DNA from 2 places in the Solibacillus sp. FSL H8-0538 genome. Region 2 is predicted to be linked to the other one. Evidence: predicted binding sites of a transcription regulator. Region 2 holds the regulator's gene; the other holds the start of a gene.

Region 1 (7,813 bases), 390 kb from region 2:
TACAACGGTTGTGAATCGTTTAGACGAAACACGAGCTGCTCGTACACCGATTCTTCGTTATACAAAGCAAGAAGCATAGTAATAATGAAAGATAAGCCGAGGTCTTGTACTTCGGCTTATTTTCCGTTAAATTATGTTAGTAAAGTGCTGTTAAAGGGTAGTTGTTCGTTTTTTTTGTTAATTTTTATTATAATAGGAAGAAACTCGTTTTCTTTGGGAGAAATAGACAGTTATGAGGCGCTGGACAAAAGAAAAGTTCCTCAATTCGTAGAACGAGTTGAGGAACTATTGCGTTATGCTTTTGATTTTACTTTACCAGTCCAGGTTTTAAATCCACCTTGTAGCTGATAAATTTGGTTATAGCCTTTTTTCTTTAGTAAAAGCGCAGCACGTGCACTACGGCCTGTATTTTGACAATACAGGTAAACAGGTAGGTCAGGGCGAACTTCTTTGTAACGTTGACCGAACTGCGTTGTTGGAATGTTACGAGCACCTAAAATATGTCCTGCCTCGAACTCTTTTTGTTCACGTAAGTCGATTAGTTGTGCCTTACGATACCCTTGAATAAATTCTTCTTGAGTTAAGTTTGTTACAGCTTTTTTCAAGCGGAATGAGTTCACTAAAACGTAAACGATGACAGCAGCTAGGATGACTGCAATTGTGTAAAGTATTGTCACTGCGATATTGCCCCTTTCTTTCTCTACCCTCTATTATAAGAGATTAACTGGAGATAGTCGAGTGAGTTTGATAAAATGTATACTTTAAGGAGATGATAATATGGATTCAACGTGGTATTTTATTAATTCAGGTCCATGTCGTGCGTCATATAATATGGCACTAGACGAAGCATTACTCGATTGGCATAGTACAGGAGCGATTCCACCAGTCATTCGATTCTATGAATGGAACCCAGCCACAATATCAATTGGCTATTTTCAACGAGCGGAAAAAGATATAAATTTAGAAGCAGTACGAGCGCAAGGTTTAGGATTTGTACGTCGCCCTACAGGTGGTCGTGCGGTGCTACACGATCAGGAACTTACATATTCCATTATTGTGTCAGAAAACTATCCTAATATGCCGCAAACAGTAACAGAGGCGTATCGTGTGCTAAGTGAAGGATTATTAGTTGGCTTTCAAAATTTAGGACTTGATGCTTATTTTAGTGTACCGGAAACAAAAGAACAGCGAGATGATTTAAAAAAGCCAAAAAGTGCCGTATGCTTTGATGCACCGAGTTGGTATGAGCTTGTAGTTGAAGGCAAAAAAGTAGCAGGAAGTGCACAAACTCGTCAAAAAGGCGTGATATTACAACATGGTGCAATTTTACTTGATTTAGATGAAGATAAGTTATTGTCTGTATTTAATTTCTCTTCACCAGAAGCGAAAGAAAGAATGCGTGCAAAACTGCCTGAAAAAGCGGTCGCGATGAATCGTTTAGTCGAACAGCCGCTTTCTGTGGAGCAATGTGTTAAAGCCTTCCATTCAGGCTTTGAAGAAGCACTACAAATTAAGCTCATTCCTTATGAATTAACGGCGGAGCAGCATCAATATGTAGAACAACTTGAGCAAACAAAATACTTGACAGACGAATGGAATTTCAAAAAATAATTTACGAACGTCTGTTTTATTTGTCGCAAAAAATTTATAAATCTGCAAAGCCTTGATAATTGGGCTTTAATCACTGTTTAAAAAAAATCAACCCCTTGCGCAGAAAAAAGTTTTGATGTAATCTTTTTTAAGTGAATAAAAAGGATCTATATCTAGTACCCTAATTCCTGTATGATACACTATATATTGTGTTATGATAAAAAGAACTGTTAGGCAAACCATATAGTAAGCATCAATTAATTTTTCAAAGGGAGGCTGGCAGATGGTAGTGTTAAATAATCAAACAACCATCCTCGTGGACCAATTAAACAAGGACATCGAGCAATTCAAACAAGTACATCCGATTACACCGGATATGCATCTTACGCATAAAGGGGTATCACGTCTTGTCATGATCGATCGCTACTCGTTTAAGGACACGGAAAAGAAAACATTAAAGCCAGGCGACTTTGTCGTACTGACAGTGAAGGAAGATCCAAAATTCCCTGCACGCGGCTTAGGGTATATTCAGTCTATTAACCAACAAACTAAAAAAGCGAAAATTTTAATCGAGGAAGATTATCGTCATGTGTTAGAAGGCGTCGAGCAAGAAACGGGTGTCATCGAACGCGCACTTGATATTATCGAGAAACCTCTTGAAATTTATTATGAGCAAATTGCAAAACGTAATGCAACAGGCTTAGCAACTGTTGAAAAAACGCCTGAAAAACAACAAGAGTGGTTCGAGAAATTTTACGAGCAGCTTGTAAGCTTGAAATTCATTCCTGCTGGACGTGTGATTTATGGAGCAGGCTCAGAAACCGATGTAACATTCTTTAACTGTTATGTCATGCCATTTGTAGCTGACTCACGCGAAGGAATTAGTGATCACCGTAAGCAAGTAATGGAAATTATGAGCCGTGGTGGTGGGGTCGGTACGAATGGTAGTACGCTTCGTCCGCGCAACACATTAGCACGTGGTGTAAATGGTAAATCATCTGGCTCGGTATCATGGTTAGATGATATCGCCAAACTGACGCACCTTGTTGAACAAGGTGGATCGCGCAGGGGCGCTCAAATGATAATGTTAGCGGACTGGCATCCTGATATCGTGGAATTTATTATTTCGAAAATGCAAAACCCTCGTATTTTGCGTTATCTGATTGAAAATACATCAGATGAGTCAATCATGCGTATTGCAAAAGAAAAGTTGAAATTTAAACCTTTAACAGCGCAAGAAGAGGCAATGTATCAAAGTATTGTAAATTACAAAAATATTCCAGGTTATGGCGGTTTTGACGAAGGAATTATTCGTGAAGCTGAAACAAAACTACGCGACGGTGGGAACTACTCAGTGCATAACTCAGAATTCTTAACGGGTGCGAACATTTCTGTAACATTAACAAAAGAGTTTATGGAAGCTGTTGAAAACGATGAAGACTTCGAGCTTCGTTTCCCAGACGTTGCCAACTATAGTCCAGAAGAAATGAAAATCTACAACGAAAAATGGCATGAAGTCGGCGATGTTCGTGAGTGGGAAAAACTAGGTTACGCGGTCCGCACATACCGTACAATTAAGGCAAAAGAACTTTGGAACTTAGTTAATGTATGTGCAACGTATGCAGCAGAGCCAGGCATTTTCTTCATCGACAACGCAAACGACATGACAAATGCAAAGGCATACGGGCAACAAGTAGTTGCGACGAACCCTTGCGGAGAGCAACCACTTGCACCTTATTCAGTGTGTAACTTGGCTGCGGTGAATTTAGCGCAGTTTGCAAATAAAGAGTTGAAAACAGTAGACTTCGACGCGCTACGTGAGACGGTAAAAGTCGGCGTGCGCATGCAAGATAACGTAATTGACGCAACGCCATATTTCCTTGAAGACAATAAAACGCAAGCACTAGGCGAGCGTCGTGTTGGCTTAGGGGTTATGGGACTTGCTGATTTACTAATCTACTGTGAAAAAGAATATGGTTCTGAAGAGGGCAACAAGCTCGTGAACGAAATTTTTGAAACGATTGGCACAGCAGCTTATGAGCAGTCTATTGAGCTTGGTAAAGAGCGCGGGAGCTTCCCATTCTTACAAGGTGAAACAGAGGCTGAGACCGCTCGTTTACGTCAAGCATTTATTAATACAGGCTTTATGAAGAAAATGCCTGCACATATTCGTGAAGGTGTTCTTGAAAACGGTATCCGTAACTCACACTTACTAACAGTAGCGCCAACAGGTTCAACTGGTACAATGGTTGGTGTGGCAACAGGTCTGGAGCCGTACTTCTCATTCACATATTACCGTTCAGGTCGCTTAGGTAAATTTATTGAGGTAAAAGCTGAAATCGTGAAAGAATATTTAGACGCGAACCCAGGTACAGATGAGCAAAACTTACCGCACTGGTTCAAATCATCAATGCAATTATCTGCTGAAGCGCATGCGGACGTACAGTGCATCATCCAAAATTGGATCGATTCATCGATTTCAAAAACAGTAAACGCACCAAAAGGCTACGGCGTTGAGCAAGTACAACAAGTGTACGAACGTCTATATAAAGGCGGCGCTAAAGGTGGTACAGTTTACGTAGACGGATCACGTGATTCACAAGTACTAACGCTAAAAGCAGAAGAAGCGAATTCAGATGAGCAATTAACATTTGAAGAAGATCTTGGCCGAGACGACGCAAAACAACGTCCAGTCGTGTTAGTAGATACGATTGCACCACTTGCACAAACAAACGTAACAATTGGTTCTGAAGTCGGCAACACATGCCCGGTATGCCGTCAAGGAACGGTAGAAGAAATGGGCGGCTGCAACACATGTACAAACTGTGGTGCACAGCTAAAATGTGGACTATAACATAAAAAAATGAGCATGTTACGAGGCGTTAGTCGCTTCGTAACATGCTTTTTAATTATTAATGAGCTGTTTTTTTTATTGAAAAGTGGAAATTGACCAATTGAACATACGACTTAACAATAAATAAGTGTCAATGGCGCTTAATTTCAAATAAGTTGTATGTCAATCTCGCCAAATTCAACATTTTACGTTAGAAAAAACATCGCCACAAAAAGGAGAGATGACGCCCTCTATAACGTAATATTTTCGTAACCACTAAAAAAATTACTAGGAACCATTTTCTATTTTACAAAAAAATCATATGCATTTTTTGCAATAAGCAAGCTTGTCACGACGATAAAAAGTAAACGGACATATTTTGTACCGCGCCCGAGTGCAAATTTCGCCCCGCAAAATGCCCCAATAATCATCGCAAAGCCCATAATAAAACCGTATGTAAAATTTACTGCACCAAGTATGATAAACATTATAAGTGCAGCTAGATTACTTATGAAATTCAGAAGCTTCGCATTACCGGAAGCTTGCAGAAAGTCAAAGCCCATCATAAGAAAGAGAAAAATAATAAACGACCCCGTACCCGGTCCTAAAAAGCCGTCGTAGAAGCCGATGACAACGAGTGCACCGAAAAAAAGGATGCTACTTTTTTTCGTCATCTCTTTGCGCTTTTCAATGCTTCCCCAATCTTTTTTATATAGCGTATAAATGAGCACGACGACCAGCATAACGAGCACAAGTGGCTTTAATAAATCAGGTGAAATGAAATGTACTGTCCAGGCACCGAGCATTGAACCACCGAATACGAGCGGTAAAATAGGTCCAAGCAGTTTTATATCAATTTTCCCAGCGCGCAGAAACGTTAGCATGCTTGTTAAATTTCCCATTGATGCTGCAAGTTTATTTGTTGCAATGGCAGTAGTTGGAGGCAAGCCGACAAATAGTAGGGCAGGCAGTGTAATTAGTCCACCACCGCCAACGATGGAGTTCAGAAAAGCCCCTAAAAAGCCGAATAATATAAGTAGTGCAACTGTAATAATATCAATTTCCATAAAAGATACCTCTTTTCTCTGTAAGGAAATAGTATCGGAGTTTTCTGATCTTGTAAATGAATGATATTATAAATTATGGAATTTTTGGGATTGAATATTATTTATTTATATTGTGGTGATTCCGTTATGCTGCTCGTTCGTCTTTAAATACTGAGGGAGGTGCTTTTGTGCGGCGTCGGACGTATGATGAACATTACGATTCCGTATTTAAATACATACTTTATTTAACCGGCAATATCGATTTAACACATGACTTATTGCAGGAAACCTTTTATCGTTTTTTCAAGCAGGATTTTGTAAAAAAAGAACGTGCATTATTAATTAAAACTGCGCGCAATCTCGTTTATGATCATTTCCGTAAAAAGCGGATTTTATCGTTTATTTCACTAAAGGAAGATAAACGTGTAGATGAGCAGCCATTACCAGATGAGATTGTAGAACGGGGTGAGGAAGTAGCTGTATTGTACAGGGCCCTTCAACAAATTAAATTATCCTACAGAGAATCAGTCGTACTACGTTATATAGAAGAACTATCTGTAAAAGAAGTAGCTATAGCTCTTGGTTGCAGTGAAGCACAGGTGAAAAATAATACTGCGCGGGGCTTAAAGGCACTACGTCAAGTGATGGAAGGTGGGGAAGACGATGCGTGAAGAACTATTGAAGGAGTTAAGCGCAATTCAGCCATCACAAATAGAGCGACAACGTAATTTTGAAAAAATTGAGCAACGGCTAGTTAAAACATCGAAGTTTAATTGTAAAATTCCTTCGTTAATTATTGCGATGATTGCGATTACTCTCTTCCTTGTCATGACGGAAACATGGATTCCGCAGCAAACTGCAACAACGGATGCAAATGTTATGACGAAAGCGCTCATTACAAGAGATGATTTTGTGCCAACAACAAAATGGCAGCGCGGAGTAAAGGAAGAGAAGGATAAAGAGCGGCTTGCGCATTTCTCTAAGTTTTTAGATGTCCTACAGCCTATACAACCAATTGACCAGGTAGCTGTACCTGATTATACCGTGAAGTTTATGTATTCGGATGGAACAGAGCGCATATTAAAACAGTATATTGGACAGGTGCAAAATTATTATTATGAGCCAGCTACCGATAGCTATTTCGAGCTAGCTCAGGCGGATAAACAGCGGTATAATCCAATGTTTATAGAAACGATTCTTGTTAGCAATGCATCTCTTTTCTGGTTGGTTGTGCTGTTTGTTCTGGTCGGCTTACACCATTATATTAATAAAAATATGCGAGTAATAGGGGAACCAGGTCGCAAGCTTCCTCGCCATTCAACGTACATGCAGTCGCTGGTTGTCATTGTGATGATTATTAGTGTTGCTAGTATGTTATTTTTCATTCCACATGTACATTTCTTTATGCCTGTTGCAATAATTATTTGTGGGAATTTGTTCTGTTTAGTTCTTGAAGAAAAGTATGGTCAAAATAATTGGCGAAAATTTAGCTTTGTCACGGATGGCTGTTACGCAATTGTGATTCTATATTTAGTGGTCTGGTTAGTTTGATAGCGAGAGAGTGGTGTGGGATTCAAAAAAGGTGAAGTTCTGAATAAAGCGCCTATTTTTTGAGTATACCGGTCAAAGTTCCGAACAATACTCCGAATCAGCCATCTTTACTATTAATCCAACAAAAAGAGAGTGACCCACCCCGCGTGAGCCACTCTCTTCCTTTTTAGTCATGCGCCATTGTAGCGGCGATTTCTGGATTTTTTTCGACTTCATGTAATTTTTTGAATGAAGCGATGGCTACTTCAACCATATCGTCTTTTGGCTCTTTTGTTGTTAGTAGTTGTAGCCAAAGTCCAGGGTAGCCAAGGAAACGTAGTACTGGAATGTTGCGGACAGCATTTGTAGCTTGTAGAACTTCAAACGATACGCCAAGTACAACTGGTATTAATAAAATACGGTTTACAAGACGTAACCATAGTGGATCGGTAGGCACGAAGAAGTAAATAAACATCCCGACAATAACTGTAAATAAAATAAAGCTTGAGCCACAGCGGTAGTGCAGGCGTGACTGGCTTTGTACGTTTGCCACAGTAAGTTCCATCCCGGCCTCGTGACAGTTAATGACCTTATGCTCAGCACCGTGATACTGAAACACGCGTTTAATCAGTGGCGTCATCGCGATAATTTGCAAATAGCTTAGTAATAAGATGAGCTTAAAGCCCGTTTCTAAGAAAACTTGTCCTATTTTACCTGTTACCCAAGGAGAGAATAATTCTGCTAAGAATACTGGGACTAACGTAAATACGAATTTTCCAAATAAGAATGATAGTACGCCAACAACGGCTACTCC
Region 2 (7,813 bases):
CTGGCTTACGTGTTTGGTTTGCCGCATTTGCTGCATTTGTCGATTTTGCCGTTTTTTCATTTTTCCACTGAGCGTATTTATCTCGCTCCAGACGCGCTAATTCCATCGCCTCTTTGGCAGTTTTTAAATCTTTACGGTTCCAATGGTCAGCAATTTGTTCCACATATTTACGCGGTAATTTCATATCGGTGGACAGCATGACATACTCAAGCAGCACATTGACGACTCCAATAGGCATGCCGTACTGCACAACCAAATCCTCTGCTAATTGGACAGATGCTGGAATCGGCTCCTTGCCATTATTTATTTCACGCAGCACTTGAAGTGGCGGCGTCGTTTCCAAATAATGGAGCCGTTCTTGCTCCTTCGATAGGTTTTGTGGTGTCATCGCAGGCTTTTGTCCAAACGTTTTCGCTAGCTTAGGTGCATCCTTTGAAATTGTGAGCTTATAATAATCCGCCGCCGCTTTTTTTAGGCGTTCTGTTGGAAGCTTCATATGATCATCTAAAGCTAAAATGACCACCTTCTGCATATCAAGTGGTGATAAATGATACAAAAAGGCGAGCTTTGCAATCATTTCGCGCGCCTCTACTGTTAACGCACTAGAAGGCACTAACTGCTCCGACAGGCCGGATTTCAATAAATTAAAATCAAATTGCTCATAGTAAAACGGATAATCTTGTTGCGACTTTTCAGGCTCCTCATAAAAATCTTTTGGTACATTCGTATGCACCGGTTTATAAACATCAATAAAGGAGCGCGTCACTTCCTCATACGATTCCTTACTCGTCTGTGTTAAAAAGCGCTGACGTAGCTTACGATATGCATGTTCACCAATTTTACTATATAAAAACATCGATAACAGAGGATCGTGGAAAAAGCTATGTGCATCAAGCGGGCGAACAAGTTCATAAATAAAACGTCGACTGTCTCCCCCGTCCTTACGCCATGTACGTAACAAGCCAATTGCTTCAAGTGCTACGCGTGCCTCGAACACCTTCCCGATTGGCATCGTTAGCACATTCATTAAATAATAATGTGTCATCTCATAGCTTGACGGATGCTCTGCCTCTGCCCATAGCGTTAAATATAAGCTAACTGGCTCTGCTCCCGTTAGCGGCTGATAAAATAATGTTAAAAGCTGACGTTCATTTGTGGATAATGCATGAGGGAGCGTTATTTCAAAATGATCAGTTGGCTGTAGTTCTTTATACAAATGAACCATTTCAAGTCCCTCCTAAAATTTATTTGTCTTTAGATTGGCGTAGAATTATCTCCTTTAATTCATCGATAAACACATTAATATCTTTGAATTGACGATAAACAGAAGCAAAACGCACATAGGCAACCTCATCGATTTTTGCAAGGCGGTCCATAACCATCTCACCAACATCTTCTGAACGGACTTCCGAATTTCCAATACGGCGTAAATCCTTTTCAATGGACATCACAATTTCTTCTAATACTTCGAGTGAAACAGGACGTTTTTCGCATGCTCGAATAAGCCCGCGTAATACTTTTTCGCGACTAAACTCTTCACGTGCCCCTTCTTTTTTCACAACGATCAAAGGTGTTTCTTCTATTTTTTCAAATGTAGTAAAACGAAAAGCACATGATTCACATTCTCTACGTCTACGTATTTCTTTATTATCATCTACAGGTCTAGAGTCTACAACGCGCGTTCCGTTGTACTGACAAGATGGACATCTCATAGCGGTTTCTCCCGATTCATTTCAATTTACTATTTGTATTATAACAAATAACATTATATGAGAAATAATAATTCACGCTTTATTAAAAAAAACGCTTTTAAGGTAGGATATATTTCCCTACCGTTTGTACTAGTATATGGCTTAACAAAGCGCCTCGCAACTTTAGGCAGTCACATCTCGCCCCAAAATGATGGACTTTCTTAAATACTAAAAAAACCTTCCCGAGCAATTTACGGGAAGGTTTAGAAATTCATTTACACTTATGCTTGAACTGTACTTAATGCTTTTGTTAATTTTTTTGCTAAGTCGACAACGCGCGCAGAGTAGCCCCATTCATTATCATACCAAGCAAGTACTTTCACTTTGCGAGAACCAATTACCATTGTAGTCAAGCCGTCGATTGTTGATGAGTACTTTGTTGTGTTGTAATCAGAGGATACTAAAGGCTCCATTGTGAAGTTTAAGATACCCTTCATTGGACCTGATGTTGCAGCACGCTCAAATGCAGCATTCACTTCTTCCACTGTAACGTCTTTCTGTAAGTCTACTACTAAATCTACTAAAGATACGTTAGGTGTTGGCACGCGTAAAGACATGCCGTGAATTTTACCATCTAATTCCGGTAATACTAATCTTAAAGCTTTTGCAGCACCCGTAGATGTCGGAATAATTGATTGGGCACAACCACGAGCACGACGTAAATCTTTATGTGGATTATCCAAGTTTTTTTGGTCATTTGTAAATGAATGAACTGTAGTCATTAAACCGTTTACAATTCCAAACGTGTCATTTAATACCTTTGCTACTGGAGCTAGGCAGTTTGTTGTACAAGATGCATTTGAAATAATGTCATGCTTAGAAAAATCAAGCTTATCATCATTTACCCCTAAAACAACTGTGATATCTTCGTTTTTACCTGGAGCTGTTAAAATAACTTTTTTGGCACCAGCTTCTAAATGCAATGCTGCTTTTTCGCGGTCATTAAATTTACCTGTTGCTTCTATTACGATGTCTACACCCATTGTAGCCCAAGGTAATTGAAGTGGGTCGCGCTCGCTAACAATTGCCACATGTTTACCATTAACAATTAATGAGTCTCCCACTGCTTCAATTGTACCGTCGAAAGTACCATGATTTGTGTCATACTTAATTAAATGCGCTAACGTTTCAGGTGGGTAACTCGCATTAATCGCCACTACATTTAAGTCGTCTTGCACAATCGCCTGTCTGAATACCATACGACCGATGCGGCCAAATCCGTTAATAGCAATAGAAACTGTCATTATTTTAATATCCTCCCGTAATATACATATTAATTATGTTTACTTTATATGGTCATTAGTATAACACATTAAACCGAAATGGGAACATTATTCGATTACATTTAAAAAGTTATTATATTCTGACAATGAAAATTAAATATAACGCTTATCTTCCTATATCCCAAATGCCTTAACAGTCCATTTTCCAAGAACAAAAGCGCTAGAAAATTCGAGTTGAATGCGCCATTTGCCTTCGCCCGAGGACAGAACACAAACTCGAGGGACTGGCGCCTTCACCTAGAAGTTACATTTCCTTATTGATATGTTCTCCACAAAGCGGAATATTATTATTTTCTTCACAACAAAAAAACTGAGTAAAAAGTGTCCGCTCATCACTTTTCACTCAGCTTCCTTTAATTAGGCTCTGTTAAACACAACAAACAATTGTGCAGTCACGCTAAAGGGCAACACAATACTGTTCATGGTGGCAATACCGCATGGATGTAGTTTATTGCTAACTTCACGCTATACAAGGCGTGATTGGATTGATCTTACACTCCAATATTCCCCATAAATATCAACAAAGAAATTTAACAAAACCTAAAATTAAATTACTGCCCAGTCTATTAAAATCTTCTTCAATTGCTGCGCTGTTGATTCAAGCGTGTCATTATTGAAAATGACCGCATGTGCACCCGCTTCTTTTACAGAAAGGGGGAGCTGTGAGGCAATACGTGCCGCCGCTTCTTGTTGTGTCAAATCATTACGCTCCATTAAGCGTTGTAATTGAACTTGTTTAGATACCGATACGACTAAAATCTTATCTACAAAATGCTGTAACTTACTTTCAAACAGTAATGGAATATCCATCACAACAGTTGGCGCACCATTTGCAATATGTTCATCACGTTGTCGTAGCATTTCCGCTCGGATCGCGGGGTGAATAATTGAATTTAAGACGTCTCGTTTTTCTGCATCATGGAAAATGATTGAGCCCACTTTAGCGCGGTCCATTGTGCCATCCTCACAAATAACGTCTACCCCAAAAGCATCTGCTATTTTCTGAAGTGTTGACTTACCTGGCTCAACAACGATACGGGCTACTAAATCTGCATCAACGATTGGGAGCTGATAGTCTGCTAGCATTTTTGCGATTGTACTTTTTCCACTTGCAATACTTCCTGTTAATCCAATAATCATGTAAACGACACCTCTATTTTTGGCAGTTTGAACAATACACCGACGTGCGACCGCCGATGACCATTGATTTTGTAGCATTCCCGCATGTCGGACAAACCTTTTTACCATACATTTCCAACCGGTGCTGCATGCCTCCAGCCTCACCATTTATATTACGGTAATCTGAAATGGTCGACCCGCCCGTATCAATGCTTTCCTGAAGAATGACACGAATTGCTTCAAATAACTTAATTTTTCGTGCGCGACTAATACGATTCGTTTTACGCCCAGGGTGAATATTCATTTTAAATAGCGCTTCTGTTGCATAAATATTTCCGCAACCTGAAATGACTTGTCCGTCCATAATCACTTCTTTAATCGGTTTATTTTCGTATTTCGCTTTTGCACATTGCGCTAAGAAAAATCCACATGCATCCTCGTCAAAAGGTTCCGGCGCCATTTGTAGCAGCGGCGGGTGATCTGCAATTTGCTTCACAAACCGTAGCTCTCCGAAGCGGCGAATATCTGAATACACGAGTAGCTCGCCCGTATTTAATGTAAGAATGGCATGCACATGCTTGCGGAATTTAACTTCTGTAATTTCAAGGACATCTTGAACGATAAACCACGCGCCAGTCATACCGAGATGATTGACTAAAACAAAATCTTCGCCGTCCTTTTCAATCGTAAAGAAAATATATTTCGAACGGCGATTAATTTCTTTAATGATCATTCCTGCAAGTACTTCTTCAAATAAATGTGGTTCAATATTCTTTACGATGCATTGCTTACCTGCATTTGTTGAGGCAAACACGACGTCGGATAACGCTACCCTTTCAATCGTTTTTCCTTCAACAACTGGCTTCAATGCGCGAACCACACCTTCTACTTCTGGTAATTCCGGCATAATTTCGCTCCTTATTTTGCCTCATACCAAGATGCGCCATATGAAAAGTCTACCTTTAATGGAACAAGTAGCTCAATCGCATGCTCCATCACTTCTGGTACGATACGCTCTAAAATTTCAATTTCCTGTGGTGGTGCCTCGAAAATTAATTCATCATGCACTTGTAGTAATAGTCTTGAACGGAGCCCTTCTGAGCGTAAACGAGCATCCATATCAATCATCGCCTTTTTAATAATATCCGCTGCACTGCCTTGGATAGGTGTGTTCATCGCTGTACGTTCAGCAAAGCTACGCAGATTAAAGTTTGAGCTCGTAATATCTGGTAAATAGCGACGGCGGTTTAAAATTGTTGTTACATAACCTTTTAATTTGGCCTCTTGCACAACGGAATCCATATAGCCTTTTACACCTGGGAAGCTTGCTAAGTAATTTTCAATAAATGTTGCTGCTTCTTTACGCGTAATATCTAAGTTTTGTGATAGACCGTAATCACTGATTCCATACACAATCCCAAAGTTTACAGCTTTTGCAGCGCGGCGCATATTCGAATCTACTTCCTCCGCTGACACTTTGAACACATCCATCGCTGTACGTGTATGAATATCCATGCCTTGCTTGAACGCATCTACTAGTGCAGGGTCCTCACACATATGCGCTAATACACGTAGCTCAATTTGCGAGTAGTCGGCCGCGAATAGCACCCAGCCTTCTTGTGATGGGACGAACGCTTGACGAATTTTACGACCTTCCTCTAAACGAATCGGGATGTTTTGTAAATTCGGATCAGTAGAGCTTAAACGACCTGTCGCAGTTAATGCCTGCTGGAAGCGCGTGTGCACCTTGCTATCTTCATCGTGTACTTCTTTTACTAAGCCTTCAATATATGTCGACTTCAATTTTGCAAGTGTACGGTACGTTAAAATATGTTTCACTACATCATGTTCAGACTGTAGTTTTTCCAGCACATCTGCCGCTGTTGAATAGCCTGTCTTCGTTTTTTTTATAACCGGAAGACCCAGCTTATCAAACAAAATAACACCTAATTGCTTCGGTGAATTAATATTAAATTTTTCGCCTGCAAGCTCGTAAATATCCTTTTCAATAATTTCTAGCTTCGCGGCAAGATCCGCACCCATTTTTTCTAATGTTGGTACGTCCACTTTAATGCCTTCACTTTCCATTTTCCCTAAAATTGAAGCTAATGGAAGCTCTAAATTTTTATATAGTTCAAACTGTTCGTTTTGCTGAAGTTTTTCCTCAAGGACTGGTTGTAGGTTCCAGACAGCAACTGCTTTACGGCTTACATGCTCTGCTAATATGTCCGATGCTGGTACCACCCATTTTGCACCTTTGCCATAAATTGCTTCGTTTGACTGCACATCTGTGTAGCCGAATTCCTTTGCAAGCGTTGCCACATCATCCCCAGAAATGGATGGCTTTACAATGTACGAAGCAAGTAGTAGGTCAAACTCCACACCTTGTAGTTCAATATCAACGCGCTGCAGGATCGCTTGTGTTGCCTTGCTATCGGCGATGTATTTTTTCTTAGATGGATCTTTTAGCCAATCTTTTAGTAAACGATTACCAGATGCAATATCCATTGGTATATACACCGTTTCCTTACCGTCTGTTAAGCTAATGCCAAGTGCATGGCAGCTATGGTAATGCTCATTTTCAAGCTCGACATGTACCGCCATTACATCCTTGAATAAATCTGCTGTTATTTCGTTGACAACGTTAAATTTAAGCTCTGCTTGTTCCTTCACCTCGTCGGCAAAATCACTTTTTTCGATTAATGATTTAAAGCCAAGCTCCTGCCAAACTGCAATTAACTCTTCTTCGTTTGGACCTGGATATGCTAATTCATCTAAGCCTACTTCAATCGGAGCTTCTGTATAAATCGTCGCTAACTGCTTGGATAAATGCGCCTGTTCTTCATTTGCGACCAGCTTTTCTTTCATTTTTGAAGCCTTCATATCGTCAATTGCTGTATATAAGGCTTCAACAGAACCATGCTCTTTTAACAACTTAATCGCAGTTTTTTCACCAACGCCAGGAACCCCAGGAATATTATCAGAAGCATCGCCCATTAAGCCCTTCATATCAATGATTTGTAATGGGGCAAGGCCATACTTTTCTTCGATATGAGCTGGTGTATACTTCTCCATATCCGTTATACCTTTACGTGTGATATACACCGTTACTTGATCCGTTGCGAGCTGCGTTAAATCTTTATCGCCAGAAACAATAATGACTTCCGTTTGCTCAGTAGCAGCTTGTTTCGCGAGCGTACCTATAATATCATCTGCCTCATACATCGGAAGCTCATAACGCTTAATGCCGTACGCATCAATTAATTTACGTAGGTACGGAAACTGCTCAGATAATTCAGGGGGTGTTTTTTGACGTCCCCCCTTATATTCACCGTACGATTCATGTCGGAAAGTCGTTTTTCCTGCATCGAACGCAACGAGCATTTTTGTCGGCTGCTCTTCCTCTAAAATTTTTTGTAACATTGTTGTAAACCCGTAAACGGCATTTGTATGAATACCACTATCATTTGTTAATAGCGGCAAGGCGAAAAACGCACGGTACGCTAAACTATTTCCATCTAAAAGAAGTAATTTTTCCTTTGTCATGAAATCTCCTCCATCTATATAAACTTGCACGTTTTATATGCAAATTTTCGTTTATGTATAATTGGTCTCCACTACCTACTTTAGCGATTGTTCCCGTGAAATGCCAATATTAAT

The links. Region 2 encodes NrdR, which represses ribonucleotide reductase genes. Its sites were predicted from a motif close to AACACNATATATNGTGTT; they were not measured.
Region 1: MHH87_RS10770 (vitamin B12-dependent ribonucleotide reductase) is a predicted target of NrdR. The motif match lies at 1,787-1,804, and genes of this name have one in related genera.

The regions. Positions count from the first base shown of each region.
Region 1 covers NZ_JBBOPI010000001.1:2,271,588-2,279,400, reverse strand. The annotation lists gene gcvPB (aminomethyl-transferring glycine dehydrogenase subunit GcvPB) at 1-79, shown strand, start outside; gene MHH87_RS10780 (rhodanese-like domain-containing protein) at 294-677, opposite strand; gene MHH87_RS10775 (lipoate--protein ligase family protein) at 778-1,611, shown strand; gene MHH87_RS10770 (vitamin B12-dependent ribonucleotide reductase) at 1,874-4,444, shown strand; gene MHH87_RS10765 (TSUP family transporter) at 4,726-5,490, opposite strand; gene MHH87_RS10760 (RNA polymerase sigma factor) at 5,658-6,140, shown strand; gene MHH87_RS10755 (hypothetical protein) at 6,133-7,020, shown strand; gene MHH87_RS10750 (DUF1385 domain-containing protein) at 7,187-7,813, opposite strand, start outside.
Region 2 covers NZ_JBBOPI010000001.1:2,666,264-2,674,076, forward strand. The annotation lists gene MHH87_RS12660 (replication initiation and membrane attachment family protein) at 1-1,225, opposite strand, end outside; gene nrdR (transcriptional regulator NrdR) at 1,245-1,712, opposite strand; gene MHH87_RS12670 (glyceraldehyde-3-phosphate dehydrogenase) at 1,973-2,995, opposite strand; gene coaE (dephospho-CoA kinase) at 3,581-4,174, opposite strand; gene mutM (bifunctional DNA-formamidopyrimidine glycosylase/DNA-(apurinic or apyrimidinic site) lyase) at 4,188-5,060, opposite strand; gene polA (DNA polymerase I) at 5,072-7,699, opposite strand.